Regions from separate parts of the Paenarthrobacter sp. NPDC058040 genome, predicted to be linked through region 1. Evidence: predicted binding sites of a transcription regulator. Region 1 holds the regulator's gene; each other region holds the start of a gene.

Region 1 (10,214 bases):
CGGAAGCACTGCGCCCAACGCGTGGCACGTCAACGTTCCCGGCGGCGTGGTGGACGTCAAGTTCTTCCCCGGACCGGATGGCCGCGAGCACGTTGAACTCAGCGGCCCCGCTGTCATCGTTGCTAAAGGGACGCTTTCCTGACCCTGAGGATCCTGAACGATTTGGAGGTGCTTTCACGGGACACCGTGAAGGACTTGTCCAGTTCGGCCGCGAGCCAGCGCTGCAGGGAATCCGAACCCAGGTTCTTCTGGACCACCAGCCAGGCATTGCCGCCTGGCGCCAGCCGGGGCAGCCAGGTCAGCAACAGGGAGTGAAGTTCGTCCTTGCCGATCCGGATGGGCGGGTTGGACCAGATGGTGGAAAATTCGACGTCGGCGGCCACCTCGTCGGGGAGGCTCGCCTTGACGTTGCCCAGCCCGAGCGACGCCGCGTTCTCGTTCGTCAGGGCGATGCAGCGCTCGTTGACGTCGACGGCGTACACCTGCGCGGATGGGGCCATCAGTCCCATCGTCAGGGCAATTGGGCCCCAGCCGCAGCCGATATCCAGCAGGTTCCCGCGGGGTGAAGGCGGCGGGACATCAGACAGCAGAATTGCCGTGCCCTTGTCTATGCCATCCGGGCTGAAAATTCCCGAGGAGGTCTGCAGGTGCCGGGTGGCGCCGGCGAGTTCCACCGTCAAGGGCTTGCGGGTGAAGGGACCGGCGGGTTGGGCGCTGAAATAGTGTGCAGACTCCATAATTTGCCAGATTAGTTGGCGATCGGCGGCTTGGGAAACTGCGGGCCGGGTGAGCCGGTTTGACACACGATGCTACTGTGGAAGGCATGTTCTTGATCTTTGAGTAACCAGCCGAACTACGGCACCGCCCGCGATGCAGGACAACGCAACCGGATCACTCTACGTGACCAGCGCCGTCCATTCCGCCCGGTAGGTTCCCCGGCCAGTCTGCTCGCCGTTAGCGGCAGCAGACACTCAGAAGATCTCCCAATTCCCGGTCTTTGCCGCACCCTCCGGTACTGGCTTCACCAGTTCCACTGGATATGCGTGGGCACCTTCGGGAATTTGCGCCTTCTTCAGGTGGACAGGACCTCCCCGCGGATCGAACCGCCACAACTCCGCCATGGCCAGCCAGCCACATTGCCGCCGGCTGCCGGCAGCCCTACAGGAGGCCCACTTGGCCCAAGCACGTCAGCCCAGCGCGAATACCGAAGCGCCGCACAGCAAACAGCACTATTCTGGAATTGCCGAACAGTCTAAGGAGACCATGACCACCCAGAAGCACTCCGGATCCGATTCCGACGCCCAGGACATGAGTCCTGAAGAAATCCAGGCCGTCATCGACCGGATTCTGTCCAAGGATGTACCAGCGCAGGCGTCCGGGGATTCCGACGCCAAGGGCGTGTTTGGCAAAGCCCAAGCAATCTCCACGCTTGATGAAGAGCACAGCATCTACGATGGCGAGCAGGAAGACCTCGCCGAACGCCGTGCGCTCCGCCGGACGGCGGGCCTTTCCACGGAACTCGAGGACGTCACTGAAGTCGAGTACAGGCAGCTGCGCCTTGAACGCGTAGTCCTTGCCGGGCTCTGGACCGAGGGCACGTTGGCTGATGCCGAGAACTCCCTCAGGGAGTTGGCGGCGCTTGCCGAAACCGCGGGCTCCGAGGTACTGGACGGACTGGTCCAGCGCCGTACCAAACCGGATCCCGGAACCTTCCTGGGCTCGGGCAAGGCGCAGGAACTCAAAGCAATCGTTGCTTCCACCGGTGCCGATACCGTAGTGGTTGATACCGAGCTTTCGCCGTCCCAGCGACGTGGCCTGGAAGACATCGTGAAGGTCAAGGTAGTTGACCGGACCACGTTGATCCTGGACATTTTCGCCCAGCACGCAAAGAGCCGCGAAGGCAAGGCCCAAGTGGAACTGGCCCAGCTGGAGTACCTGCTCCCCAGGCTCCGTGGTTGGGGTGACTCCATGTCCCGCCAGGCCGGTGGCCAGGTGGGTGGCGCCGGCGCCGGCATGGGTTCGCGTGGTCCCGGTGAAACCAAGATCGAGCTGGATCGCCGCCGTATCCGTACCCGGATGGCCAAGTTGCGTCGGGAGATCGCCGCCATGAAGCCGGCGCGCGAGACCAAGCGGGCCAACCGCCGTCGTAATGCCGTGCCTTCCGTAGCGATCGCCGGCTACACCAACGCCGGCAAATCCTCACTGCTCAACCGCCTGACGGATGCCGGTGTCCTGGTGGAAAACGCCCTGTTCGCCACGCTGGACCCCACAGTCCGCAAGGCCCAGACGCCGGACGGGATCGGCTACACCCTGGCCGACACCGTGGGGTTTGTCCGCTCGCTGCCCACGCAGTTGGTTGAAGCGTTCCGCTCCACGCTTGAGGAAGTGGCGGACTCAGACCTGATCCTGCACGTCGTTGATGCCTCACACCCGGATCCGGAAGGGCAGATCGCCGCCGTGCGGACGGTCTTCAGCGAAGTCGATGCCCGGAAGGTTCCGGAAATCATCGTCCTGAACAAGGTGGACGTGGCGGATCCCTTCGTGGTTGAGCGTCTCCGGCAGAAGGAGCCGCGGCACGCCGTGGTCTCCACGCGCACGGGGGAGGGAATCGCTGAACTCCTGGAGACCATCAGCCAGTCGATTCCTCGGCCGGGCGTCCGCCTGGAGGTGCTCATTCCCTACAACCGCGGCGAGATGATCAACAAACTCCACAACTCCGATGCCGAAATCCTCAGCCTTGAGCACGAGGAAAACGGCACGCGCGTGGTGGCGTTGGTCCGTGAAGGCCTGGCTGCCGAGCTGGAGTCGTTCGTCAGCAATGGTTGAGAAGGTGGCGGCGGAACCCGCTGCGTCGGTGGGGGAGAAGTTCACCCTGGAGTTGTTGGACAAAGCTGTTGCGGGCATGGGCGGCCAGAGCCGCACAGGCCAGCATGAAATGGCCAAGCGCGTTGCCCGGGCCATCGAGTCCGGCGAGCATCTGCTGGTACAGGCAGGGACGGGGACGGGTAAGTCCTTGGCTTACCTGATCCCGTTGATTGCCCACTCAATGGACAGCAACAAGCCGACGCTGGTGTCCACCGCCACCCTGGCCCTCCAGACCCAGATTGTCGGGAGGGATCTTCCCCGCCTGCTGGAGACCATCAACCCCGCCTTGGAACGGCCGGTAAACGTGGCGCTCGTCAAGGGCCGGGCCAACTATGTGTGCCTGCAAAAGCTCGAGGGGGGCTTTCCCAGCGAAGAACCATCCGAGGGCCAGCTCTTTTCCCTCGGCGAGGACACCAGCGTGCCGCACTTCGCGGCATCCGTGGGCGGGCCGTCGTCACAACTGGGCAAGGAAGTGGTGCGCCTGCGCGAGTGGGCGGAGAAGACCGCCACCGGCGACCGCGACGAATTGATGCCGGGTGTCACGGACCGGGCCTGGCGGCAGGTCTCCGTGACCTCCATGGAATGCCTGGGGGCGCAAAAATGCCCCATGGCTGAAGAATGCTTCAGCGAGCAAGCGCGCGCCCGGGCGGCGGAGGCTGACGTGGTGGTCACCAACCACGCGATGCTGGCCGTGAGTGCCTTCGAAGGATTGGCTGTCCTGCCCGAATATGACGTGGTGGTGGTGGACGAAGCCCATGAACTGCAGGATCGGGTCACCGGGGCTGTGTCCGGGCAGTTGTCCGTAGCCATGATCCATGCTGCTGCGTCCAGCGCGCGCAAGCACACCGCCATTACCGTCGATGCTTTGAACGCCGCTGCCGACAGGCTGGATATGGCCATCATGGGCGTGCCCAACGGGCTGGTGCCCAGCGGTCTCAACGACGAACAACTCGACTGCCTGGACCAGTTGCGCGACGCCACCAGGGCAGCGCTGTCCGATTCGAAGACGGATTCGTCCAACGCGGTGGACGGTGGACGCCAGCTGGCCCGTTCGCGGCTCATGCTCATCCTTGAACTGTCTGAGCGTTTGCTTGCCGCAAAGGAAAACCGTGAAGTGGTGTGGTTCTCAAGAAACAGCACCTTCGACCCCCAGCAGGGTTACTCGCAGCCCGATGAGACTGCTCCCGCACTCATCAATATCGCACCGCTGAGTGTCGCCGGCCGCTTGCGGGAAGGCCTGTTCGCTGGCCACACGGTGGTCCTGACCTCCGCCACGCTGGCCATCGGTTCCGCCTTCGAGCCTGCTGCCGGCGGGCTTGGCCTGCTGGGGGACGGCGCACCAAGCTGGACTGGCCTGGATGTGGGGTCACCTTTCGACTACCCGAAGCAGGGCGTCCTCTACGTGGCGAAGCACTTGCCGAAGCCCGGCAGGGGAACGTCCCCGGAAGCACTGGACGAACTGGAGGACCTCATCAGGGCATCCGGCGGAGGAGCATTATGTCTGTTCTCCTCCCGGCGCGCAGCCGAGGAAGCCGCTGACGCCATGCGTTTGCGCCTTGATGTGGACATCCTGTGCCAAGGCGAATCCACCATGGCAGCCCTGGTGAAGCAATTCGCCGACGAACCTGACACGTGCCTCTTCGGCACCATGTCACTGTGGCAGGGCGTGGATGTGCCGGGTGGCTCGTGCCGCCTGGTGGTCATCGACCGGATTCCTTTCCCGCGGCCCGACGATCCCCTCATGACGGCGCGCTCACGAGCTGTTGCCCAATCCGGTGGAAATGGGTTCATGGCCGTTTCGGCGACGCACGCTGCCATCCGCCTCGCCCAGGGCGCCGGACGACTGATCCGGTCGACGGGAGACAAGGGCGTGGTGGCGATCCTCGATCCGCGGCTTTCCACTGAAAGGTACGGGGGATTCCTGCGGGCCGCACTGCCGCCCTTCTGGGCCACGACGGACCGTAAGATCGTCCATGGTGCGCTGGAAAGGCTGGCCCGGACGGGGCGCTGAGTCCGCCGTGTGCGCCCTTGCCTCGGCTGTTGCGGGCGTCGCTGCCCGCAGTAACTGCTCCTAGAGGGAGCGCAGTACCGAAACGACCTTGCCCATAATGGTGGCTTGGTCGCCAAGGATGGGTTCGTACTGGGTGTTCTGGGGGAGCAGCCAGGTGTGGCCGTCCCGCTGGCGGAAGGTTTTCACCGTGGCTTCGTCGTCAAGCAGGGCTGCGACAATGTCGCCGTTGACGGCGTCGTTCTGCCTGCGGACAACAACCCAGTCGCCATCGCAAATGGCTGCGTCGATCATCGAGTCACCGGCCACTTTCAGCATGAAGAGTTCGCCGTGGCCCACCAGTTGCCGGGGCAGGGGCAGGACATCCTCAACGGTCTGGTCGGCCAGGATCGGTCCACCGGCGGCGATGCGGCCCACCAAGGGAACCAAGGCGGTGTCGCTGGCACTTGCCAGTTCCGTAACAGCCAGCCCACCGGCGCTGCGCAATGTGGCAGGAGCTTCGACGCCTGGAATGGTGGCACCGCCGTCAAGGGTCAACGGCATGAGGACTTCCATGGCCCGGGGACGCTTAGGGTCCCTTCTCAGGTATCCGAGCTTTTCCAGCTGGGACAACTGGTGGGTGACACTCGACAAGCTGGCCAGCCCAACGGTGTCCCCGATCTCGCGCATGCTGGGCGGGTAGCCATTCTCGTTGACTGAACGCTGGATGGTTTCAAGGATCTTCTTCTGACGGACGGTCAGGCTCTTGGGACTTTTGGGGGGCTGATGGCTCCGCAGGGGTGCCCCGCCGCCTGTGGCTTTCGCTGCCATGTTCGCCATCGCCCTTCCGTTCCGCCCGGTCGCGTTCTGCACGCTTCCGGGGACGTGGGTCCGAAAAATGTCAGACCCTCCTGATGCACTGAATCCGTGCTTGTTTCTTCCCTCAAACCTAGGCCAGGCACAAGCGTTTATCAAACATTTGTTCTAGCGAGTCTCGACACCGTTCGTTGATAAGTGCTAAAAATGTCGTAGCAAGGTTCGAATATGTGTTCTATAAATCCGAAACGCAGCTTCGATGTTCGAAGAAAGTGTTCGAACATCGCCGCCGCGGCGGTGAAGACAAGGTATCGGCAGCAGGGTTCCGGGTTTCCGGGGCCAGGCAATCGCTCAGAAGGGCTCAGCTCATGTCCGCAGTAACAACGTTCCAAGAGTTCCGCAACGCGCCGGCACCCACCCGCATCCGGCTCACACGGCGCGGGCGGATCGTTTTCTTTGGCATCCCCGCGATGTTGCTGGTGGCCGCACTGCTGAGTTTTGCGGGCTTCCTCACCTCGCCTGCCAAGGCTTCGGATTCGCAGTCGCAGCTTCAGCCGCCGGTTGCCGTCAGCGTGACCGTGCAGCCGGGACAGTCATTGTGGGGCATTGCAGGCGCTGCTGCTCCCGAGCGCGATCCGAGGGATGTCATCGCGGAGATCATCCAGTTGAACGACCTCCGCGGTGGACGGATCACCCCGGGCCAGCAACTGTTCGTACCCGCCAATTAGCCGGTCCAGCCGGCAAAGGGAGGTCCCCGTCAGGCCCCGTCCGGCGTCACAGTTACAAGGCAGTCAGCGGCGCCCCTTAAACTGTTGGGGTGACTGACCAGCTTGAGCGACTCGACCGACTTCCCCTCCGGACCAATCTGCGTGGGCTGAGCCCCTACGGCGCACCGCAGCTTGATGTTCCGATTCTGCTCAACGTCAACGAGAACACCCATGGGGTCCCGGCCGACGTCCAAGCCGCGATCACCGAAGCAGTTGCTGCCGCCGCTACCGGATTGAACCGCTACCCGGACCGTGAATTTACCGAGCTCCGCGAAGCGCTGGCCGGGTTCCTGGGCCACGGACTGACTCCCGCAAATATCTGGGCCGCCAATGGATCCAACGAGGTGCTCCAGCAGATCCTGCAGGCCTTCGGTGGTCCTGGCCGCAAGGCCCTCGGCTTCCCTCCCACGTATTCCATGTATCCACTCCTGGCCAGCGGTACGGACACGGAATACGTTCGTGGCGTGCGGGGCGAGGACTTCAGCTTGGATGCCGCATCTGCAGCCGCGCAAGTGGCGGAGACGGGAGCCAATATCGTGTTCCTGTGCTCGCCCAACAACCCGACCGGAACGGGTCTTGGCCTGGACGTCGTGGAGGCTGTCTATGAAGCCGGAGAAGCAAGCCAGGCAATCGTGATCGTGGATGAGGCGTACCACGAGTTCGCCCACGACAATACGCCCAGCGCCCTGACCTTGCTGCCAGGCCGCCAGCGGCTCATCGTTTCGCGCACCATGAGCAAGGCTTTCGCCTTGGCGGGGGCACGCCTCGGTTACATGGCCGCGGCTCCCGAGGTCACCGATGCCCTCCGGCTGGTCCGTTTGCCGTACCACCTGTCGGCAGTGACCCAGGCTACGGCTCTGGCGGCCCTGCAGCACCGCGAGGCTTTGATGGCCGACGTCGAGGACATCAAGGTCCAGCGGGACCGCATCGTTACAGAGTTGCTTCGCATGGGCCTGAAGCCTGCGGCCTCGGACTCCAACTACGTTTTCTTCGGTGGACTGGAGAACCCGCACGCCATCTGGCAGGGGCTGCTGGATGCGGGGGTCCTGATCCGTGACGTTGGAATCCCTGGCCACCTGCGGGTTACCGCCGGCACCGAACCGGAGACCACGGCCTTCCTGGAAGCGCTGGAAGCCCTCCTGGCCGGCGACGCCAATGCGGCGTCCGGGCAAGGCTGAAAGCCACCCACTTAGACTTATCCATAGATCCATTTCCCATTTCGTGTTAAGGACGTTCCTCCCATGAGCGAAACCGGCGCCACGCCGTCCGCTGCCCGTACTGCGCGCATGGAGCGCACCACCAGTGAGTCTTCTGTCCTGGTGGAGATCAACCTGGATGGTTCCGGTGTCTCGGACATCAGCACCTCGGTCCCGTTCTACGACCACATGCTGACGGCGCTGTGCAAGCACTCCCTGATCGACATGACGGTCAAGGCGACGGGGGACACCCACATCGATGCCCACCACACGGTGGAGGATGTGGCCATCACCTTCGGCGAGGTCCTTCGTACGGCTTTGGGAAACAAAGCCGGTATCCGACGTTTCGGCGAAGCCACCGTCCCGCTCGATGAAGCACTGGCACACGCCGTGGTGGACGTCTCGGGCCGACCCTACCTGGTACACGGCGGCGAGCCTGCGGGCCAAGAGTACCACTTGATCGGCGGGCACTTCACAGGCTCGCTGACCCGGCACGTGTTCGAGGCCATCACCCTCCACGCGGGTATCTGCCTGCACATGAACGTCCTGGCCGGACGCGACCCGCACCACATTGTCGAAGCGCAGTTCAAGGCCTTTGCCCGCGCTCTTCGTGCCGCTCTTGAGTCCGACCCCCGCGTGGAGGGCATTCCTTCCACCAAGGGAGCACTATGAGCAACCAGATCCTCAAGGACGGTGCGGTGACGGATGCGTCCGCTGCCGCCAAGCCGGAGTCGCCCGACGGGAAGCCCACGGTGACCGTCCTGGATTACGGTTCCGGGAACGTGCGCTCGGCTGTCCGTGCCCTGGAACGCGCGGGTGCCCACGTGGTGTTGAGCGCCAAGCCCGAGGACGTGCTGAACGCCGATGGGCTGGTGGTTCCCGGCGTCGGCGCCTTCGAGACTGTCATGAAGGAACTCAAGGCGGTGGACGGCATCCGGATGATCGGTCGCCGTGTAGCAGGCGGTCGCCCGGTCCTCGCCATCTGTGTTGGCCTTCAGGTGCTCTTCGAGGCCGGCGTGGAGCACGGCACCGAATCCGAAGGAATGGCCGAGTGGCCGGGCAAGGTGGAGCTCTTGCCCGCTCCCGTGGTTCCGCACATGGGATGGAACACGGTGGATGTGCCCGAGGGGTCCAAGCTCTTCGCGGGCGTTGAGGACGAGCGGTTCTACTTTGTGCACTCCTACGGCGTGCAGGAATGGAACTTCGACGTGGTCCAGCCCCGGATGGCCCCGCCCAAGGTGACCTGGTCCGAGCACGGGGCACGGTTCATCGCGGCAGTGGAAAACGGACCGCTGTGCGCAACCCAGTTCCACCCGGAAAAATCAGGCGATGCCGGGGCGCGGCTGCTGCGCAACTGGGTTGACGGCCTCCGAAAGCCCGAAGGCGCCGCCTGAATGTGGTCCGTAGTGCTCATGGGGTTGGCCGGCCTCTTGGTTGGCGGAGGCATCTCCTTCCACCAGCAGAAAAAGCCCCTCTGGGTTTCCATTTCCTTTTACGCGCTGGCCGGGATGTCCCTCCTGGCCGCCTACCTCCTGACGCTTCCGGGCAACTGACCCGGCGTTCCCATCAACTGCAAGGATCCACATGACCACCTCCGCACAGTCCGTTCTGGAACTCCTTCCCGCCGTCGATATTGTTGACGGCCAAGCGGTCCGCCTCCTGCAGGGGGAGGCAGGCTCGGAAACCAGCTACGGGACGCCCCTGGAAGCAGCCCTGAACTGGCAGGAAGCCGGAGCCGAGTGGGTGCACATGGTGGACCTGGACGCCGCCTTTGGCCGGGGCAACAACGCGGACCTGATCAGCGACGTGGTGTCCCAGCTCAACGTGAAGGTGGAACTCTCCGGTGGGCTGCGGGACGACGAGTCGCTGGAGCGTGCCCTGGCCCTTGGTGTTGCCCGCGTGAACCTCGGCACGGCCGCACTGGAAAACCCGGAGTGGACCCGCCGTGCCATTGAGCGCTTCGGCGACAAGATCGCCGTCGGGCTTGACGTCCGCGGAACCACGCTGGCCGGCCGCGGGTGGACCAAAGAAGGTGGCGACCTCTGGGAGGTCCTGGCCCGCCTGGAGGACGCCGGCTGTGCCCGCTACGTGGTCACTGACGTGACCAAGGACGGCACGCTGCAGGGTCCCAACGTTGACCTGCTCCGCCAGATGGTGGAGAAGACCGGCAAGCCCGTGGTTGCATCCGGTGGTATTTCCAGCCTCGAGGATCTGCGGGTCCTCCGCGAGTTGGTCCCGCTGGGCGTTGAAGGTGCGATTGTGGGCAAGGCGCTGTACGCCGGTGCCTTCACGCTTCCCGAAGCGCTGGACGTCGCCGGCCGCCGCTGATGGCCGGACACCAGGAACACCGCCGCGAGCTTCCCGGGCACATTGCCGCCGCCTTGGCCGGAGCGGGCGGTGCCACTGACTCTGCCGGGCAGCCCTGGGCGGGACGCAGCCTGAGCGGCGAGGCTGCAAAGATCCACAACTTCGAGGACGACGACGGCTCGGCCGATTCCGGTTACCTGGCTGCAGTCGCGGCCCTCCTTGCCGGCGCGGGAAGCGAAGCCGGGGTAGTGGCGTCGCTTGCCACGGCCCGGGTAT
Region 2 (10,214 bases), on a different contig from region 1:
TGAAGCCTGGTTTCCGGTCCAAAATCGGTGGACGCAGATGCCTGATCGTGGACGACGTCCTGACAACCGGGGCCACCCTCGCGGAGGCCAGCAGGGCCTTGGAGGCGGCCGGTATGACAGTTTGCGGTGCCATTGTCCTGGCGGCCACGAGGCCACCAGCCTACGCCTCTTTTACTGCGGAAGACGAGCCCACTGCAGCGAGCAAGACGCAAACAAAAAATAAGTGGCTAAAGGGTGAATAACTCGTGCTGATGAACTAACGTCGGTTGTGGGTACCAAGAACAGATGTACCTGTCGATAGCGGCTCGGAAAGGGGCTCGACTGTCCGTCAGACCCGGCCCCAAACAGCGTCGTTGTCGTGTCACCTGAGTTATTTGGAGGGCACCATGGAGTTCATGATCAGCGGACGAAACCTGACAGTTTCCGATCGCTTTCGCGAATACGCCGGCGAGAAAATCTCAAAGATCGAATCGCTTGGGGACAAGGTCCAGCGGGTAGACGCCAAGGTTTCCAAGGAAACCAATCCGCGCCAGACACCTGGCCAGCTCACCGTTGAAGTGACCGTCCTGGGCCGAGGCCCCGTGATCCGTGCCGAGGCCACAGCCGCTGACAAATTTGCTGCCTTCGATCTCGCGTACAACAAGCTGCTTGAGCGGCTGCGTCGCGCGAAGGACAGGAAGAAGGTGCACCACGGGCGGCACACGCCCAAGGCCGTACGCGAAGCAACAGCATCCCTCGAGCCCGCAAGCGCCAGCGAGCCGATCTACGCCGAAGCGGGCAACCACCAGGATCCCGCACTGCAGGCTGACGAACCGTCACCGTACGACATCGAGAACGACATCCCGGCCGGCGACTCACCCGTCCTCATCCGGCGGAAGGTATTCCCGGCCGCGTCACTGACGCTTGACGACGCAGTGGACAACATGGAGCTCGTGGGACACAACTTCTACCTGTTCCTGGACAAGGAAACCAACGCACCATCCGTGGTTTACCGGCGAAGTGGCTGGACCTATGGTGTGATTACCCTTGACTCGACGTGCGAACCGGGCGAGGACGCCGTTGAGGAAAAGATCCACGCATACCGTTCCGATGACCAGGCGGCCACCGCCAGGTAAGGCACGGTCGTCCCCTACGAAAGGACTTCCATGACTGTTTCGCTGAGCCTCTCCCAGGCACGGCGGACAGCGTTGGCAGCACAGGGATTAGCAAAAGCCCGGCCCACCGGACCCGTCACCAAGCGGGCGGTGGGCCGGACTTTTGCCCAACTGCAACTGGTCCAGATCGACTCGGTCAACGTCCTGGCCAGAAGCCATTACCTGCCTTTCTTCTCAAGGCTGGGGAACTACGACCCCACAATCCTGCAATCCCTGGCGGGGCGGTCACCCCGAAAGATGATGGAGTACTGGGCGCACGAGGCGAGTTTCATCAGGCCGGAGCATTTCCAGGACCTCTTGTTGTGGCAAAAACGCCTTTGGGTGGGCGCGCACCGCATGGATCCGGCCGTCCGTTCGGACATGGAAGACCGGATCATGGCGGCGCTGGCGGGAAGCCGACCGATGACGGCTGCTGAATTGACCGCCAAACTTGGACATGATGAGGACCCGGGACGAGAGAACTGGGGCTGGAATTGGAACGTCGTAAAACGGGTCCTTGAGCATTTGTTCGAGGAAGGCCGGGTCTCGGCAGCATCCAGGACCCCGCAGTTCGAACGGCGCTACACCCTGACATCGAGGGTCTATCCGGGCACACCCTCCGCGTCCACGGACGTGGAGAAATCCATGGACAGACTGATCGAGGCCGCCGGCCGGGCCCACGGGATCGGTACAGTACGCTGTTTTGCCGACTATTTCCGGACGCCGGTGAAAGCCGGTGCTGAGTCGGTCCAGCGCCTGGTGGACGCAGGGCGTCTCGAGAAAGTGTCGGTGCAAGGGTGGGCCCGGGATACCTACCGGCACGTGGAAGCCCGAGTCCCGCGCAAAGCCGAGGGACGGGCGTTGCTGAGTCCTTTCGACTCCCTGGTCTTTGAGCGCCGTCGCCTTGAGGAACTGTTCGGTTTCCATTACCGCATTGAGATCTACACTCCGGCGGCCAAACGGCGTTTTGGCTACTACGTACTGCCGTTCCTGCTGGGGGAAGCAATGGTGGCCAGGGTGGACCTGAAAGCAGACAGGGCCACCGGACGACTCCTGGTGCGTTCGGCATTTGGCGAGCCGGGAGCCCCGGCGGACACCGCCGTCGAGCTTTCCGAAGAGCTCAGGCTCATGGCTGAATGGTTGGGGCTGCAGGAGATAGCAGTGGAACCCGTGGGTGATCTTGCCGCGGACCTTGCCGACGCCATGGCAGTTGGGCCCGCCTGGAAGGACCCGGCGGACAATCCGCTGACAGGGAAAACCGACAGCGTGGCCTTGGTCTCTCCCGTAGACTGAAACAGCCAGAATTCGGCAGCATGAGACTGGGAGCAATTTCACGTGGCATCACTAATCGAAAAACTTCTCCGCACGGGTGATAAAAAAACCCTCAAGCAACTGCGGAACTATGCCGATTCCATCAATGCCCTTGAGGACTCCTTCAAGACGTTCTCCGATGCCGAACTCCGCGAGGAAACCGACCGTCTCCGCTCCCGGCACGAGGACGGCGAAGCCCTGAACGACCTCCTCCCCGAGGCGTTCGCCGCCGTCCGTGAGGCATCCTCGAGAACCCTGGGTATGCGGCACTTCGACGTCCAGCTTATGGGTGGTGCCGCATTGCACCTGGGCAACATTGCCGAAATGAAAACCGGTGAAGGCAAGACACTCGTTGCCACTGCTCCTGCGTACCTGAACGCGCTCACTGGCAAGGGCGTACACGTTGTCACCGTGAACGACTACCTCGCCGAATACCAGTCCGAACTCATGGGACGCGTCTACCGTTTCCTGGGACTCACCAGCGGTTGCATCCTGTCCAACCAGGATCCCGCTGTTCGACGCGAACAGTACGCCGCTGACATCACCTATGGCACCAACAACGAATTCGGCTTCGACTACCTGCGCGACAACATGGCGTGGGATTCAAGCGAACTCGTCCAACGGGGCCACAATTTCGCGATCGTGGACGAAGTGGACTCGATCCTGATCGACGAAGCCCGTACCCCGCTCATCATCTCCGGCCCGGCCCAAGGCGATACCAACCGCTGGTACAGCGAGTTCGCCAAAGTGGTCCTTCGCCTCCAGCCTGAGGTGGACTACGAGGTCGATGAAAAGAAGCGCACCGTTGGTGTCCTGGAAGCGGGCATCGAGAAGGTGGAAGACTACCTTGGCATCCAAAACCTGTACGAATCCGCCAACACTCCGCTGATTGGCTTCCTCAACAATGCCATCAAGGCCAAGGAACTTTTCAAGCGGGACAAGGACTACGTCATCCTCGACGGCGAAGTCCTGATTGTCGACGAACATACGGGACGCATCCTGGCCGGACGCCGGTACAACGAGGGCATGCACCAGGCCATCGAGGCCAAGGAAAACGTCGAGATCAAGGCTGAAAACCAGACCCTCGCCACGGTCACGCTGCAAAACTACTTCCGCATGTATTCGAAGCTTTCCGGTATGACGGGTACGGCTGAGACCGAAGCGGCCGAATTCATGAGCACTTACAAGCTGGGTGTAGTGCCCATTCCCACCAACCGCGACATGCAGCGCATCGACCAGTCGGACCTCGTTTACAAGAATGAAATCGTCAAGTTCGACGCCGTGGTCAAGGACATTGCGGAGCGGCACGAAAACGGACAACCGGTTCTGGTAGGCACCACGAGCGTCGAAAAGAGTGAATACCTCTCCAAGCTCCTGGCCAAGGAAGGCATCCGACACGAAGTCCTCAACGCGAAGAACCACGCGAGGGAAGCTTCCATCGTCGCGCAGGCCGGGCGCAAGGGTGCCGTTACCGTGGCAACCAACATGGCCGGACGTGGAACGGATATCATGCTCGGCGGCAACGCCGAATTCACTGCTATCGCTGAGCTTGCCAAGCGTGGCCTCGATCCGGAAGAAAACTCCGAAGCCTACGAGGCTGCCTGGCCAGAGGCCCTTTCTGCTGCCAAGCAGGCTGTCAAGGACGAGCACGAGGAAGTCCTGGACCTCGGCGGACTCTACGTCCTGGGTACGGAGCGCCACGAGTCCCGGCGCATCGACAACCAGCTTCGCGGACGTTCCGGACGCCAGGGCGACCCCGGCGAGTCCCGCTTCTACCTTTCCCTGACCGACGACCTCATGCGGTTGTTCAACTCCGGTGCCGCCGAACGGCTCATGAACAGCTCGGTTCCGGACGACGTCGCCTTGGAGTCCAAACTGGTGTCCCGCGCCATTGCGTCTGCACAGGGCCAGGTGGAAGCCCGCAATGCTGAGCAGCGCAAGAACGTCCTTAAATACGATGACGTCCTGAACCGTCAGCGTGAAGCCATCTACGGAGACCGCCGCAGGATTCTTGAAGGTGACGATCTCCATGAGAAAGTCCAGTACTTCCTGGAAGACACCATCAATGCCCTTATCGACTCTGCGACAGCAGAGGGAACGGGGGACGATTGGGACTTCAACCAGTTGTGGTCCAACCTCAAGACGCTTTACCCGGCGACGGTGACTGCTCAGGAGATCATTGACGAGGCCGGAGGTAAATCGAAGGTCACGGCTGAGTTCCTTCGTGAAGAAATCCTTTCTGACGCACGGCTGGTCTACCAGGGGCGCGAGGAAGCCATCGGCTCCGAGAGCATGCGGGAGCTTGAACGTCGCGTTGTGCTGTCCGTTTTGGGGCGCAAGTGGCAGGAACATCTCTACGAGATGGATTACCTCAAGGAAGGCATCGGCCTCAGGGCGATGGCACAGCGTGACCCGTTGGTCGAGTACCAGCGTGAGGGCTTCACGATGTTTCAGAGCATGATGGAGGCCATCCGTGAGGAGAGTATCGGATTCCTGTACAACCTCGAGGTTGAGGTCACGCCGGCGGAGGATGTGGTAGTCGCAGACGACACCGCTGCTGGTGCGCACACTGAACACCATGATCCGCAGATCCGGGCAGCTGGTTTGGAGGCTCCCGAAAAGCCGGCCCAGCTGCAGTACACGGCTCCCGGCGAGGATGGGGCAACGCAAACGCGCATCGAAGGCAGGACCTCGGGGCGCTCCGGCAACCCCGCCAAAGCAGCCGCCCAGGAGCAGCGGAAGCCAGCCAAGAAGAAGCGCCGGTAGGCATTCACGCGCTGCTTTGACGCGGCGAAAAGGCCCGGGACCGTTCACGTCGAACGGTCCCGGGCCTTCTTGTTTGGCGGTGTGGCCTCAGCCGATTTCCAATGCCGTGACCCGCCAGGCGCCATCGCAGAGCTCGAGCCTCATGGCTATGGCCCGGCACCGAAGATCCTCTGCCACGACGACGCTGGCCTCGTGGACCTCGTCCGAGATGCGGCAAACGCGGACGGAACGGACCATGGGACTGAGATGGATCCTTTGCGGGGCCCTGGACCGTACAACGAAGTCCCGTGTGAGCCCGGCCCGGTGCTGGAGCGCAACATAGCAGTCTGCTTCGAGAAACCGTGCAAGCTGTTGTACAGGCCGCGTGCCTGCAATGACCTCAACGGCAGCTTGTGCGATGCTTCGTGCCACCAAGCGGATGTCGATGTTCGACGCACCGGCGCCTCGCTTTGCCACTTGTGTCGGTGTCGGGACATCCGCGGGACGGCGTGCCGTGGTAACAGTCATGGTCAATCCTCAGGAATAGGCGTTCACAGCCCGGCGGGGGATGGCCTGGCTCTATTGGCTTTTTCTGGGATTGACTTTGGATGGGTAAACGGTGTCCCTGAGCGGACAGCGTTCAGTTTTTGTTGTTCGTGGTTCAGTCCGGCGGAGGCTGCAGCACTTGACCCGGGCGGAGGACCGAGGGGTCATCCCCGATGGTAGGGCGGTTGCTTGCGTACCACCGTGGCCAGGCCATCGCGATGTCCACGTCGGTGGCCATTGGGCCGGACCAGCGGGCTGCGATGGCCCAGAGTGTATCGCCGTCTTTGACAACGACGCTGGCTTTGCTGGAAGGGGCCAAGGCATTGGTTCTGGCTGCGGAGCGGCCCAGAAGTCCGGGTTCGACGAGTGGCGCCCGTGGCTTCCATTGAGGTGCGAAGTGGGCTTCAGAATGTTGCCATTCGGCGGGCCTATGGGCAGTTGTACTAACGGGCGCGGGTTGCCACCCAGGTTCGGGTGGCGTTTCGGCTTGTGCTGCCGGCCCTCCCCAAAGGTTGACGCTCAGCAAGGCAAACGCCAGGCGAACCATGAACCCGGGACTGTACTTGGCTACCACGTTGGCGCTGGACTTGCGGCCCGTCCTTCGCAGTACGGCGGCCAGGAGGGCAAGGCCGAAGGTCAAGAGCCACCACGCCACAATCGCGAGGCCAAGGACATTGGCCGTGAGGCCAAGCAAGCGGTCGAAACCGAGGGCTTGGGGTCCGGCAGCATGCTCCCGATCCGTCAGCAGTCCCGTGAGAGCAAAGAGCAGGCCCAGCCCGAGGATTATCCCGGCGATGGCAGCGTCGTTCCATCGAAGAGAATTGTCCCGGCCCATTCCGCCCCCATTCAGATCACATGTTTGATGTCATTTGATGCACTTAGCCAATTTTTGACATGCTTTGTTCGGTTTGTCCAATCGATGTACAGGGTGCCGGGTCCGATCTTGGCGCGGGCTTGGTGTAGAGCCTACTCTGGGAAGATGAGGTGGGACTCTCTATTTGACGATTTGGAAGCACAATTTTCCGAGGAGGGCACCCGGGCGCAGGAAGCGGAAATTTCCGAGCGCGCCCGTGTTGAATTGGCGCAGTTAAGCCTGGGGGACAGGTTACGCGGCGTGATAGGCCATGAATTGGTGCTCGTACTTTCGAGTGGGGACCGCCTTGCAGGAGTGCTTGGACGCTTGGGCAAGGATTGGCTGGTTCTTGCCCAAGGCCACCGCCAGTGGCTGGTGCCTTGGGGGTCCGTCTGCTTTATCGAAGGCCTGGGACGGCTGGTCCGCAAAACATCCCCGGGCGGTGGCGGAGGACCCGGGCTGGCCAGCGCACTCAGGGGACTTGCCCGGGGCAGGATGGAGGTCTCCGTGCACGTAGCCTCGACCGGGCAGGCCAGCCGTGTCTTCGTGGGCGTGATTGACAGGGCGGGACAGGACTACGTAGACGTGGCCGTGACAAGGGGCGAAGCGAGGCGGGCCGGGGCTGTGGACTCGGTCATCACGGTGCCCTTTGGTGCATTGGCGGCGGTCTGTTCCACCGCACGACAAGATTTCTAGGGCGGCCCGCGCAACCGCCCTGCAGGCATCGCTGGAGTGGCTAGGCGCTTTTGGTCCTGGACCTTTCGATCATTCGGCTCGCTTCTGCGTAGCGCTCCTCAATGTACTGCTCGAGCATTTTCTCTTCGATGCGCCATTGGCCGCGGCCTCCGACCTGGATGGCCTTCAACTCGCCGCTGCGAACCAGGGCGTAGGCCTGGGGTGAGTTGATCTGCAATTGTTCGGCGACGTCCGCCAGAGTCAGGAAACGGGGCATGGGTATATTTTGCCACTGGTTGGCTGGTTTGGTGCAGTTATCCACAATTTCCGGCACTTTGCATCGGTTGGCTTGGGGGCGCCCGTCCCCTCCGGCAAGAATGGGTAGGCCTGACGACAACCTGCCATAACTGACTGGGGGAGCACCGCGAATGGACCGAGATAACACGAGTGCGGGTGCGAGGCTCAAGAGGCCCTCATGGAGGGACCCCCGCCTCCTCACTGGAATCCTGTTGGTTCTCGCATCTGTATCCTGCGTCATTGCGGTCATCGGGTCGGCCGATAAGACCACGCAGATGTTTGCTGCCCGTGAGCCAATCGCAGTGGGCCAACGGGTCACCCGTGATGATCTCAAGGTGGTCAATGTGCGGCTGGACGAGGTGGAGACAGCCTACTTGGCGGTGGCGGAAGGTGTCACGGAAGGCAAGGTAGCGCTGCAGCGGGTTGAGAAAGATCAGCTGGTGCCGCGTCAGAGTCTTGGCCAGGCGGAGGCGCTCAACCGCAAACCAGTGGCCATCTCTGTGGAAGAACCGCTGCCGGTGCAGGTGGTGGCCGGTGCGCGGGTGGATGTATGGGTGGCATTGCCCGGTTCCAAGCGTGCGTACGACCAGCCAACGCTTTTGTTGCCCGGGGCCGAGATATCACAGGTCACGCCGGGCTCCACGGCCCTCGGCGCGTCCAAGGCCACCGTTGTCCTGGTACTGGTGACCGACCAGCAGATGCCCGCGTTGTTGGGGGCGCAAGCAAACGCTGCCAGGGTGTCAGTGGTGTGGAATCCCTCGGGCACAGGCCGATGAGCATTGCCGTGATTACGTTGGGCCAGGCGACCGAAGCCCTTGTTGGTGGACTCGAACGGTTGCACGGACCAGTCACAGTTGTTCGGCGTTGCTCGGAACTGGCCGAGCTCATGGCTGCCTGCCAAAGTGGTCTGGCCCAGGCCGCTGTTGTATCGGAAGGCTCCAGCGAGCTGACCGCCTCCTTGGTGGACCGGCTGGACATCGTCGGAGTTTCCATTGTGGTCCTGACGGACGATCCGGCCGAGGCCATGCGCCTGGAGTCCATTGGCGCGGCTCCTGCCGCATTGGACATCGGGCCGATTGATTTGGCCGGAAGAATTTCAGAGGTCGTGGACATGCAGCGGGAACGCGGCCGGTCCAAGTCCTCTTTGGATGCGGGATTCGCCGAACTGTCTTTCCAATCGTTGCCGCCGGTGGAGGCGGCTGTTCAAGACGATGTGGGGAATCCAGGGCGCATCATCGCGGTTTGGGGGCCGGCGGGCGCGCCGGGGCGAACCTTGGTGGCGGTCAACATCGCTGCTGAACTCGCCGCGGCAGGGAACTCAGTGATCTTGGTTGACGCCGACAGTTACGGCGCGAGCGCAGCAGCAATGCTTGGCCTCCTGGAGGAATCGGCCGGACTTGCCCAGGCCTGCCGGCTGGCGGACCAAGGCATCCTGGACGGATCGGCTTTCGATCGCGCAGCTACCCACGTCCACACGTCGAAGGGGAGTTTCCGGATCCTCAGCGGCATTACCCGGGCGGACCGCTGGACGGAACTGCGGGCCCCGGCGTTGTCCGTGGTCCTTGAGCGGGCCAAGCAGGCTGCGGATGTGGTGGTGGTTGACGTGGGCTTCTGTCTTGAAGCCGACGAGGAGCTGAGCTTTGACACCTTGGCGCCCCGCCGAAACGGAGCGACACTCCGTTGCCTGGAGTTGGCCGATGAGGTGATAGCTGTTGGTGCGGCCGACGCTGTGGGGGTTCCCAGGCTGGTCCGTGGCATCGCCGAGCTGGAGCTGGCATGCCCGCACGTGTCGCCCAGGGTCGTGCTGAATAAAGTGCGGCCGGCGGCTGCCGGAAGGTCGCCCAGGCGGCAATTGGACGAGGCGTGGGAGCGATTTGGCCCCCGCATGGGCATCGAGGCGTATCTCCCGGCAGACTTTCCGGCCTGTGATGCGGCCTTGCTGTGCGGGACTGTTCTGCTGGAGTCAGCTCCCACTTCACCCCTGCGGTTAGCCATTGCCGGACTGGTCTGTGCGCCCGTCCAGCAAAATCGCAAATCTGCTGGACGAACTACCAGAGCCATGCGCCTCCTTAAGCGCTAGGCTCACCATGTGGGCTGCAGAGTCGCAGCAATCGACAGGTAATGGAGGCGTTTGTAGATGTCGTCAGGGTCCAGCGTGGAGGATCGGTCCGATGCAGCAGTTATCCGGGAAGGGTTCTTTGGTGACTACTACGAGCACCTCGCCGAAGACGACTCCCGGGGTTATGCCCCTGAACTGCTGATTGACCGGGCCAATAAGCACAGGCATGTCGCGGAGTCCCGCAAGCCCGGCAATCCAATTGTCGAGGTTGGCAGCGAGGCCGACCGAAGCGTCGTCTATATCGTGACCGACGATATGCCCTTCCTGGTGGATTCGGTCAACGCCGAATTGGTCCGCCAGAACTGTGCCATCCGCCTTGTCATGCACCCACTTTTCGTGGTGACCCGCGACCGGGTGTCCGGTGCCTTGAGCAAAGTCTCACGTGTCCCGTCAAACATTGGCATCTCCAGCGGCGACACGGCCGCCCTGCCCAGCGTTGCCCACCTGCTTGGCGACGGTGACAATGCCTCCCACATGGAATCCTGGATCGCCGTCGAAGTCGACCGTGTCAGCGAAGATGCACGAGCCGAACTGA
Region 3 (10,214 bases), on a different contig from region 1:
GGAAGGCTTCGATGAGCGGAACCCCGCCGTGACCAAGCTCCTGGAAATGGCCATCGCCGCGTGCCGGGCCAAGGGCCGGTATGTCGGTATCTGCGGCCAGGGCCCCAGCGACCACCCGGACTTCGCCGAATGGCTCCTGGCCCAAGGGATCAGCTCCATCTCCCTGAACCCGGACGCCGTCACCGAAACCTGGCTGCGCCTGGCCCGCACCAGTACGCACACGGCTGTCTAAATGGCTGAGCAGCACACCGTGGGGGCGGGCACCTCGCCCGCCCCCACGGTGTTCTTCCTTTCCGACAGCACCGGGATCACGGCCGAAACCCTCGGTAACACGTTGCTGACCCAATTCCCCGCACAACGGCTGGAACGGCGCACCATCCCGTTCATCAGCACGGTGGAGCAGGCGCACGACGTCGTAGCGGTTATCGATCGGGTAGCTGCTGCCGGGCCGCGGCCCTTGGTCTTTTCCACTGCGGTCGGCCCGGACGTCCGCGCCGTCCTCGCCCAAAGCAACGGACATTTCTTTGATCTGTTCGGCGCCCACATCGGCCAGCTTGAGCAAGCCCTTGGGTCCTCCGCCAGCGGCCTGCCGGGCCAGGCCCACGGCGTCGGCGACGCCGTCCGGTACCAATCGCGAATGGCCGCCGTCGAATACGCAATAGAGCACGACGACGGTCAGTCACTTCGCGCACTGGAACGCGCGGAGTTGATCCTCATAGCTCCATCGAGGTGCGGCAAGACTCCCACCACGATGTACCTGGCACTTCAGCACGGCATCCTGGCCGCGAACTTCCCCCTCGTCGAAGAGGATTTTGACACGCTGGCGCTGCCCAGGCCCTTGCTGCCGTTCGCCGCCAAGTGTTTCGGGCTGACCTCCCAGCCGGTCCGGTTGAGCCAGATCCGGCAGGAACGGCGGCCGGGGAGCAATTATGCGTCGCTGCCGCAATGTACCTTTGAGATCCGCAACGCCGAGGACATGTACAGGGCCAACAACATTCCCTATGTGAACTCGGCCTCCATGTCAGTCGAGGAGATCTCGGCGACGGTGCTTCAGAAAATGCAGTTGCACCACTGACAAAAAGCATCTGGATTCTCCCTGACAGGCAGCTGGCTCGGCGTCCTACTATTGGTCAATGACGAACGAGCCGTCCGTGAACGGGTCTTCGGCCTCCGGCGGGGCAAGCCGCGGCCATGTTCCGCGCCGCGTCCACTGGATGGAGCTGTTCTTCGACCTGGTCTTTGTAGCCTTCGTCGGCCAGTTGGCCCATGGGATTCACGGTAATCCGGGGTGGGCAGAGTTCGGTACGTTTGTGCTTCTCTTCTTTCCCGCGTGGTGGGCGTGGGTGAACATCGTTTCCGTCGTGAACCTGTTGCCCGGGTTGTCACCCCGCGCGCTGGGACTGGCGATGGTTGCAGCCATGGGTGCTGCCGGCCTCATGGCAGCATCCGCACCGGAGGCCTTTGGAGAACGTGCCTGGGCATTTTCCGTGGGTAACGCTGCCATGCGGGCTGTACTGCTGGTTCTGTGGCTGTACCAGCACCGGGCCCACTCGGATGAGGCGCCGTGGCGGATCTGGATCTACAACGGCGGCTCGGCCCTTTTGTGGCTGGTCGCTTCCTTGCTTCCCCTCCGGGTGGCGGTGATCCTGTGGGCGACGTCGATTGCCGTCGAAGTCGGCATGGTGGTGCTCGGTGGCCGTTTCTGGGCGAATCGAAGTGTCGGCGGGATCGACATCGAGCATGCTTCCGAGCGCCTGGGGCTGTTCGTCATCATCGTCCTGGGGGAGTCCATCCTGACGATCGTCACGGAAGTCTCCGACCATTGGGAGCCGGACTCGGGTATGGCCGCGCTGCTCGGCTTCCTCATTGTGGCTTTCCTGGGTTGGGCCTTCTTCCAGTACGGCACGGGCGCCGTGAGCGAGGGCCTGGAAGGGCTGAGGGAGCGGGCCGATTTCGGCGGGATTCTCCAGACGACGTTGTTTTATCCCTTCCTCCTGGTGGTGGGCGTTACCGCCATTGCGGGCGCCATTGCCACTGCTGTCCTGGAACCGTCGGAGCACCTGCCTGCCGGAGCTGGAATCGCGCTCGGCGGCGGGCTTGGCCTGTTCTACGGGTGCAACGCCATCGTTTCCCTCCGCTATGGCCGGCCCTTGGGCGCGGTCCTGCCGTGGGCGGCGCCTGCGGTGGCGTTCGCCGCCGTCCTGGCCCTGTTGGTTGCTTTCGTACCAGCCACGCTGAGCCTCCTCTTCGCGGTGGCCATCTTGATGCTGATCACTGGTTATGTCGAGGTTCAGCGGAGAATCAGAACCCGCAGTTAAGTTCGGGCGGACTGCCCCATATACATTTCGGCCTGGGCGCAGAGGGTTCCTTTCCGTAACGTCTGTGTTCCGCCCGACGTGTTTCATGCATGTTTCAAGCATGTTAACTGGCGTGAGAAAATACTCATTGTAATTTCTCACTAAATTCTGCATAAACGCCCTCGCACAATTGGTTTCGCTGGCGTAGTTTTGATGCATCAATGAATGTAAGTGACCCGCATCACACTGATGGGGTTCGGAGCTGAACCCGCCAAATCCGCTGAAGCAGAGTGTGCCGGGTTTGCCGGCGGTCTCCTTCCGCCCCCACCGGGGTTGAGGTGATCTTCAGCGCCACGCATTCCTGCCTGCTGGCGATTTCCCTTCCCGCTGGACTCTTTTGCCGTGTCCGCTGACCCTTCTGACGACTTCCCAGGGGTTGGGATTGATGCTCCGCGGGCCCACATGCTGTCAGTACTTCAAGGAGATGTTATGAGTGAAAATCGTGTCGACGGCGTCGACCATCTGAAGAGGTCGATCAACTGGAAGCAGGGCATGGCCATTGCCTTGGGTGTGCCCCTGTTGATCCTGCCCTCCCTGGGCTACCTTCCGATGTACGTTTCCGCCGCAGCAATCCTCATCTGGGCGATCTCGGTATTCCAGGGCTTCCTGCAGAACGCAGCCTACGCCGAGATGGCAACCACTTTCCCCAAGGCCTCCGGCCTGCCGGGTTTTGCGCAGTTGGTCTTCCGCACCGAGAACTTCAAGGGCAAGTACGACAAGGGAAAGCTCATTGGCGGGTTCACCGCCTGGAGCTACTGGTTCGGCTGGAACCCTATCCTCGCCATCTTCGCCATCCTTGTGGGTGGTTACCTTCACGGGCTGTTCCCGGTGCTGGGGGAGACCTTCAGTGAATACCAGCTCGCCCTCATCTCGGGAGTCGTGATTTTCGGCGGCCTCTATGTAGTGAACTGGTTTGGCCTTAAGGACGGTGCCATCCTCGGCTACATCCTCGCCGCAATCTCGCTCATCCCGCTGGTAGTGCTGGCCGTTGCGCCGTTCGCCACGGGACACGTGGACATGTCCAACATCACTGGAAACTGGTGGCCGTCCGATTGGGGCTGGGATCTGCACCACATCCTGATGCTCTTTGGCATCTTCGCGATCTCACAGTGGAGCGCTTGCGCCTGGGAAACAGCGGCCATCTATGGCCCCGAATACAAGAACCCGGCCAAGGACGTGCCCAAGGCGCTGCTGGCCTGCGGCTTGATCTGCCTGGTCCTGTATGTCCTGCTGCAGACCGCCGTCATTGGTGTGCTTGGAGTTGAGGGCGTCCAGGCCGAAGCGGTCTCTCCGCTCATTCCGGTAGCCCAGGCAGTGTTTGGACAAGCCGGTTCGATCGTCACGATCATCATGCTGGTTGCCGCAATGGTCTTGATCATTCAAACGGCATACCTGGGTTCGTCGCGTGCCATGCACTCCATGTCCACCGAGGGCAACTTGCCCGCATTCATTGGAAAAACCAACCGCCAGGGAACGCCGTTCGTGGCCATGCTGATCATCGGCGCGTTCAACCTTGTGCTGATCTCCATGGGCAACGCCGCGGCAATCCTCGCAGCCTCTGCCATCGGCTACACCCTCGCCAACGGCATCAGCCTGCTGGCCTACGTCCGGGCCAAGAAGCACCCGGCCTTCGCCAATCTGGAGCGTCCGTTCAAGGCACCGAAGGGCTGGAAGCACGTAGCTTTGGTCTTCGGCCTGTTCAATGTGCCGTTCTGCGTGGTGGGGGTGGTGTACCTGAACAGCTTGGAGATCGGCTGGACATCAACGTGGGTAGGCTTCCTGGTCCTGGCGCTGTACCTGCCCATCTGGCTCTACTCCCAGCGCGAGAAACGCCGCCCCGGCGACGAGGCCTCCGAGGCGCAACTGCCGGATATCGACGCAGTCGAGCCGGAGAAGGTTCTGGATCCCACCCCATAACCAGGCCAGGCACGGGACGGTGCACGAGGCTCCCTCGAAGGGGTTTCGTGCACTGTTCCATGTGGTGGTAGTGGCGCGACACATATTTCGTGGATGTTTCCAGCATGTTAACTGCAGTGGGAATTCGAGCCGAATTATTTCTCACGTAATTCTTAATTGATCACTCGTGTCCATGGAATTCATGGCGTAGTTTTGCCGCAACAAGATCTATGCTCTCAAGGAGCCACCTATGAAACTCCAGGCAGCCATCGACCTCCTCAGCACCGAAGCCGCGCTCGAACTGGCCGGCAAAGTCGCAAGGTATGTGGACATCATCGGCGGACCCAACCGGAGGTGGCAAAGGATCTCCGCTCGGCCATCATGTGGCGGCCTGCCGCCTGAGGCCGGCACGGTGTGTTGATGCCCTGCCCGTCTATACTCGACGCATGACATCTGGGCGGACGGAAGAGGCGGCAGCAACCGTGGACCGCCCGGATTCCCCAGCCATCCTTGGCGCGTTGGAGGGCGTAATAGCCGTCCAAGTTAAGCGGCACAGGAGCGAGGCCGGGATGTCGGCGGCGGAATTGGCCAATCGCACCGGTTTGTCCAAGGCAATGATCTCCAAAATCGAGTCGGCCAGCACGTCGTGTTCGCTGACAACGCTGCAGCGGCTCGCCCAGGGACTGGACGTACCGGTGACGGCGCTGTTCCAGGGCGCGGATACAGAGCGTGAAGCCACGCTGACCCGCGCCGGCGAAGGAAGCGTCACTGTCAGGAGCGGTACACGCCACGGCCATGAATACCGTTCCCTCGGATCACTGAAGCGTCGTGCACACGCGATCGAGCCCAGCCTTGTGACTCTGACCAGCGCGTCCGATGTTTTCCCTCAGTTCCAGCACCCCGGCACCGAATTCATCTACATGCTCGAGGGGCGGATGGTTTATGGGCATGGGTCCTACGAGTACGAACTGACCCCTGGGGATTCGCTGGTGTTCGAAGGCGAGGGCCCCCACGGTCCATTGCGCCTGCTGGAGCTCCCTATCCGGTTCCTCGCTGTGGCAGCCCACTAAGAGCGCGCAAAGAGCGGCCTGGAAGACTTACCAGGCCGCTCTTCGTCCTTGCGGTGAGGATTCTAGGAACGGGAGGGGGAACCGAGCATCTCCGGCTCTTCATCCACCAAGTATGCTTCTTCGGCGTGGGCGGTGAGGTCGATGCCGCGCAGTTCGTCTTCGGGGCGGATCCTTAGGCCGACGGTGACCTGAACAAGTTTCGCCACGAGCCAGGTTGCGACGAAGGAGTAGAGGAGTACCGCGCCGGTGGCCAGGGCCTGGGTTCCGAGGAGTCCGGGTCCGCCGCCGTAGAGGAGTCCTGCGGTCTTGTTGGGGGCGGTTTCGGTTGCGAAGATGCCGATGAGGAGGGTGCCGATGATGCCGCCGACGAGGTGGACACCGACGACGTCGAGGGAGTCGTCGTAGCCGAGGCGGTATTTCCATTCGACGGCGAGGGAGCAGACGGCTCCGGCGATGGCTCCGATGGCGATGGCGCCGAGGGGGCTGACTGCGCCGCAGGCGGGGGTGATGGCTACGAGTCCGGCGACGAGTCCGGAGGCGGCGCCGATGCTGCTGGCGCGTCCGCGGCGGAGGCGTTCGACGGCGATCCAGCCCAGGAGCGCAGCGGCGCCTGCCACTGAGGTGGTGAGGAAGACGACCGAGGCGGTGTTTCCTGCAGCGAGGGCGGATCCGGCGTTGAAGCCATACCAGCCGACCCAGAGGAGTCCGGCGCCGACGAGGACGAGGGGCCGGCTGTGGGGGCGGACGTGTTCGCTTGTGGGCCAGCCCGCGCTGCGTCCGAGGACCAGGGAGAGGGCAAGGGCTGCGACTCCTGCGTTGATGTGGACGGCGGTGCCGCCGGCGAAGTCGATGGCCTTGAGGCTGTTTACAATCCAGCCACCGGTGACGCTGCCGTCTGCCGAATCAAAGGCGAACACCCAGTGGGCGATGGGCAGGTAGACCACGGTGGCCCAGAGCGCGGCGAAGAGCATCCAGGCGCCGAACTTCATGCGCCCGGCTGCGGCTCCGGCGATGATGGCTGTCGTGATCCCGGCGAAGAAGAGTTGGAACGCCGCGAACAGGGCTGGCGGGAGTGACGCGTTGGGATCCTCGGCCAGGAGTTGTTCCAGTCCGGGGAACTGTGTGACGTCACCGATGAGGCCGAGGCCGCCGATGGAGTTTCCGAAAACGGCGGAGTAGCCGAAGGCTGCCCAGAGGACGGCGACGAGGCTGACGCCGCCGAAGCACATCATCATCATGTTCAGGATGCGGCGGGAGCCCACCATGCCTCCGTAGAAGAGGGCGAGGGCGGGGATCATCAAGCAAACCAGGGCCGAGCTGACCAGCAGCCAGGCGATGTTTCCCGTGTCCATGGGAAACCCCTTTCATTCGTGCAGTTGGTGAAGGCGGTTGATTGGTCCGCGTGGGGGCAGGTGACCTCTGCCCCCACGCGGGTTTCTTGTGCTTAGGCGAGGGCGGGGGTGTCCCAGAGGTTGAGGACGGTGCCGATGTTCTTTTCTTCGGCGGTGCGGTAGAGGTCGGTGGCCCAGGCTACGTCTTCGATGGGCATGCCTCCGACGGAGTAGAGGATGATTTCCTCGTCGTCACGGCGGGCCGGGAGTTTGCCGGTGGCGATGTCGGCGATCTCTTCGATCTTCGAGGCGGGGATCTTTCCTTCTTCCAGGAGCCCGAACCAGTGCGAACCGGGGATGCCGAGGATCTGGTAGGCGGTGGGGCCGTATTCTTCGAGCCAGGCCCGGTAGAGGCCTTCGGCGTCGATGACCAGGCGGGCGTCGCCTTGGAGGAAGTCGTCGTCGAAGCGGGCCGCGGCAGGCAGGAGCAGGAGGGCGCCGGGCTTGATGGCGTGCTTGGGGAAGTAGGGGAATGCGTCGCTGCCGGCGGCGTCGGTTGAGGTGGTGGCCATGACGACGTCGGCCTCGGCGATGGCGTCTTCGATGGTTGCAGCTGCGGCGACCTTGGTCAGCTGGGGGAAGGTGGCTTGGGCCCAGTCAACGAAGGCCTGGGTGCTGCCGGTGCTGCGGCCTTTGACGTAGAGGGTGTCAATGGAGGGGCGCAGGGCCAGGGTGGTGGAGAGGACGGAGCGGGCGATGACTCCGGGTCCGACGACGGCGGCGACCTTCGCATCGGCCTTGGCCAGGTGCTTAACGCCAACGCCCGGGACCGCGCCGGTCCGGTAGGCGCTGAGCAGGTTGGCGCTCATGATCGACAACGGTGCACCGGTGTCGCGGTCATTCAGGACGAACACGTGGATCGAGCGGGGGAGACCCTTGGCCCGGTTTTCGGTGTTGGACCCGTACCACTTCACACCCGACGTCCCGAAGCGGCCGCCGAGGTAGGCGGGCATGGCCATGAAACGCCGGTCCGGTCCGTCTTTCGGCATTCCCTCAAACTCCGGGGCCGCCGGGAAGGTGATCATCGCACCGTGGGAGTTCCCGTTTTCGCCGGCCATCCGGTAGTCACCCTGACGCAGCAGGACGAGGGCCTCTTCCATGACATCGGTGCAGCGGACAAGGTCGCCGACGCCGGCTTCGATCATGTCGGGCTCGCTGAGGTAGCGGAAGTTGATGTGGGTAGACATGCGATATTCCTAAGTTCTTGATGGGAAACACTGATAACTGCCAGTAAACTCATGTGGAGTTTCAAGAGCGTCAAGTCCGCGTTTCGGGTGTGTAACTTCTACAACCCCACCGAGCCGCGTTCGAACATATGTTCTAATCTTGATTGCATGAGACCGAAGCAAGACTCCAAGGCGTTCGCCCGCATGCTGGCCCAACTGGAAGCGGACAATGACCATCCCAAGCCGGACGACGGCAAGATCATTGAACTGGAGCAAGGCAACCAGCCACTGGTCCGGGTCGGCGAAATCTACGGTCGCGCCATCAAATACACCAGGTCGTACGGATTGATCGAATGGGTGGATGACGGTCGCGCATACCACGTCCAATGGTTCCCGGCACGGCAAATCAAACGGGTAGACGAGGAATCGTGGCGAGGACGGCCCCTCTGACCGGGCCCTCAGGTCAGATCATCAAAATCCCCGCGCACCCAAGCGGCGTGCCTTTGCGCGGACGCCCTGAGCACAACCTTTGCCTCCGAAGTGATGGCGTTGTTGAAGTTGCCGTACATTCGGTCGAACTCCAACTCACCCAGTTGCTCCGCAACCCGTAGCGCCACTGCTCCCGACAACGGGAGGTGGTTGGGATAACTGCGCATGAACGCCACCGAGCGACGATCAGGGTTCGGAAACACCGTGTCGCCGGTAAGCAGGACACCCTTGCCCCCGGCTCCTGCGGACCAATGGACCACCGAGCTGCCAGGGACGTGCCCGCCCGTCTGATGAAGGGTCAGTCCCTCGGCAAGGGTCGTACTGCCGGACCAGATGGTGATGCTGGGGTCGTGGCGTCCGAGCCACCGGCGGTCAGCCTCCGGGACAAGGATTGGCGCTCCACCAAGACGGCGCGACCACTCCACCTGCACGCCAAACATGTGAGGATGGCTGGCCGCAACAGCCAGGACCGGGCCGTGCCCAAGAATCGTCGCCACGGAGGCATCATCCACAAAGCCAACCGGATCCCAGAGCAGAGAACCTACCGGAGTTACCACCAACTGGGACGTCTGGCCGATCCCGACCTTGGGTTCGGCGGTGATACCCCAAAGGCCGGGTTCATTCTCCTTGAAGACCAGCCGTTGCCCAGCTTCGCGCAGACCATCAAGGGTGAGCCAGCGTTGTCCCCCTTCAGGAACATATTGCCGCTCGTCGGCACAGATAGGGCACCGTTCCGGCGCAGGCTCGTCGCGTTCAACGGCACAGGTACCGCAGATCAACATCCTTGTCCCACCTTCACACAGTCTCTGCCCGTTGACCTGGGGCCGCAGGCCGGATTGCCCCAGACTATGGCAGACCCGCGCGCCCTGGAAGAGGCTGCCCGCGCTCGCAGACGCACATGTGGGCGGGAACAGGCACCGCGCCGGGGCAACCGCCCACTCCACGCAGCCCGGGGGTGCGTTGATCTTGGGAGACTATATTTGGCCGTGTCAGCCACCACCACAATCTTGGGAGTCTGCACACATGGCCAAGGAACTTGCCACCCAGCTCATCGAACAACTCCAGGCTGCAGGCGTGCAGCGGATCTACGGGATCGTGGGCGACAGCCTGAACCCCATAGTGGACGCCGTCCGGCAAACCGGAGGCGCTGCCAAGGGCGGCATCGATTGGATCCATGTCCGGCACGAGGAAGCGGCGGCTTTCGCCGCGGCCGCAGAAGCACAGCTCACCGGCAAGCTCGCCGCGTGCGCAGGCTCATGCGGTCCCGGTAACCTGCACCTGATCAACGGCCTGTATGACGCCAACCGCACAGGCGCCCCGGTACTCGCCATTGCTTCGCACATTCCCAGCAAACAGATCGGCAGCGGGTTTTTCCAGGAAACCCATCCGGACAGGTTGTTCAACGAATGTTCCGTCTACTCGGAGTTGGTCAGCACCGCCGAGCAGGCTCCGAGGGTCATGCACAGTGCGATACAGAGCGCGCTGGCGCTGGGGGGAGTTGCCGTCGTGACGCTCCCGGGCGACATTGCCGGCCTTGAGGCCACGGCGCCTACGCCGCGGCCGGCCACCTTCCGCCCGGCTACGCTGGTGCCGGATCCGGCAAGCTTTCAGGCCCTGGCGGACGCCATCAACGACGCCGGCAAGGTGGCCATATTCGCCGGGGCGGGGGTCGAGGGTGCCCACGCGGAGCTGATTGCGTTGGCTGAACTCGCGAAGGCCCCGATAGGGCACTCGCTCAGGGGCAAGGACTTTGTCCAGTATGACAACCCGTTCGATATCGGCATGACAGGCCTCTTGGGCTACGGGGCTGCGGCAGAAGGCATCGAGGACGCCGACTTGCTGATC

What was found. The regulator LexA, encoded in region 1, represses DNA repair genes until DNA is damaged. The targets are predictions, from matches to a motif close to TCGAACANNTGTTCGA.
Region 2: ACFVSJ_RS08005 (LysM peptidoglycan-binding domain-containing protein) is a predicted target of LexA. The motif match lies at 6,583-6,598, and genes of this name have one in related genera.
Region 3: ACFVSJ_RS18080 (tyramine oxidase subunit B) is a predicted target of LexA. The motif match lies at 8,022-8,037, and genes of this name have one in related genera.

The regions. Positions count from the first base shown of each region.
Region 1 is NZ_JBHVRN010000001.1:576,679-586,892, forward strand. Features, by position in the region: gene dapF (diaminopimelate epimerase) at 1-142, shown strand, start outside; gene ACFVSJ_RS02565 (class I SAM-dependent methyltransferase) at 123-737, opposite strand; gene hflX (GTPase HflX) at 1,264-2,826, shown strand; gene ACFVSJ_RS02575 (ATP-dependent DNA helicase) at 2,819-4,876, shown strand; gene lexA (transcriptional repressor LexA) at 4,937-5,683, opposite strand; gene ACFVSJ_RS02585 (LysM peptidoglycan-binding domain-containing protein) at 6,037-6,396, shown strand; gene ACFVSJ_RS02590 (histidinol-phosphate transaminase) at 6,486-7,613, shown strand; gene hisB (imidazoleglycerol-phosphate dehydratase HisB) at 7,677-8,303, shown strand; gene hisH (imidazole glycerol phosphate synthase subunit HisH) at 8,300-9,025, shown strand; gene ACFVSJ_RS02605 (hypothetical protein) at 9,026-9,184, shown strand; gene priA (bifunctional 1-(5-phosphoribosyl)-5-((5-phosphoribosylamino)methylideneamino)imidazole-4-carboxamide isomerase/phosphoribosylanthranilate isomerase PriA) at 9,216-9,959, shown strand; gene ACFVSJ_RS02615 (SseB family protein) at 9,959-10,214, shown strand, end outside.
Region 2 is NZ_JBHVRN010000005.1:37,072-47,285, forward strand. Features, by position in the region: gene ACFVSJ_RS07980 (ComF family protein) at 1-242, shown strand, start outside; gene hpf (ribosome hibernation-promoting factor, HPF/YfiA family) at 387-1,115, shown strand; gene ACFVSJ_RS07990 (winged helix-turn-helix domain-containing protein) at 1,146-2,426, shown strand; gene secA (preprotein translocase subunit SecA) at 2,469-5,210, shown strand; gene ACFVSJ_RS08000 (Rv3235 family protein) at 5,298-5,717, opposite strand; gene ACFVSJ_RS08005 (LysM peptidoglycan-binding domain-containing protein) at 5,851-6,570, opposite strand; gene ACFVSJ_RS08010 (hypothetical protein) at 6,850-7,284, shown strand; gene ACFVSJ_RS08015 (helix-turn-helix domain-containing protein) at 7,325-7,540, opposite strand; gene ACFVSJ_RS08020 (SAF domain-containing protein) at 7,692-8,336, shown strand; gene ACFVSJ_RS08025 (CpaE family protein) at 8,333-9,640, shown strand; gene ACFVSJ_RS08030 (NAD-glutamate dehydrogenase) at 9,698-10,214, shown strand, end outside.
Region 3 is NZ_JBHVRN010000013.1:39,901-50,114, forward strand. Features, by position in the region: gene ppsA (phosphoenolpyruvate synthase) at 1-232, shown strand, start outside; gene ACFVSJ_RS18050 (pyruvate, water dikinase regulatory protein) at 233-1,075, shown strand; gene ACFVSJ_RS18055 (low temperature requirement protein A) at 1,134-2,318, shown strand; gene ACFVSJ_RS18060 (APC family permease) at 2,787-4,274, shown strand; gene ACFVSJ_RS18065 (hypothetical protein) at 4,504-4,674, shown strand; gene ACFVSJ_RS18070 (helix-turn-helix domain-containing protein) at 4,700-5,323, shown strand; gene ACFVSJ_RS18075 (ammonium transporter) at 5,386-6,675, opposite strand; gene ACFVSJ_RS18080 (tyramine oxidase subunit B) at 6,768-7,901, opposite strand; gene ACFVSJ_RS18085 (hypothetical protein) at 8,049-8,330, shown strand; gene ACFVSJ_RS18090 (MBL fold metallo-hydrolase) at 8,339-9,151, opposite strand; gene ACFVSJ_RS18095 (pyruvate dehydrogenase) at 9,393-10,214, shown strand, end outside.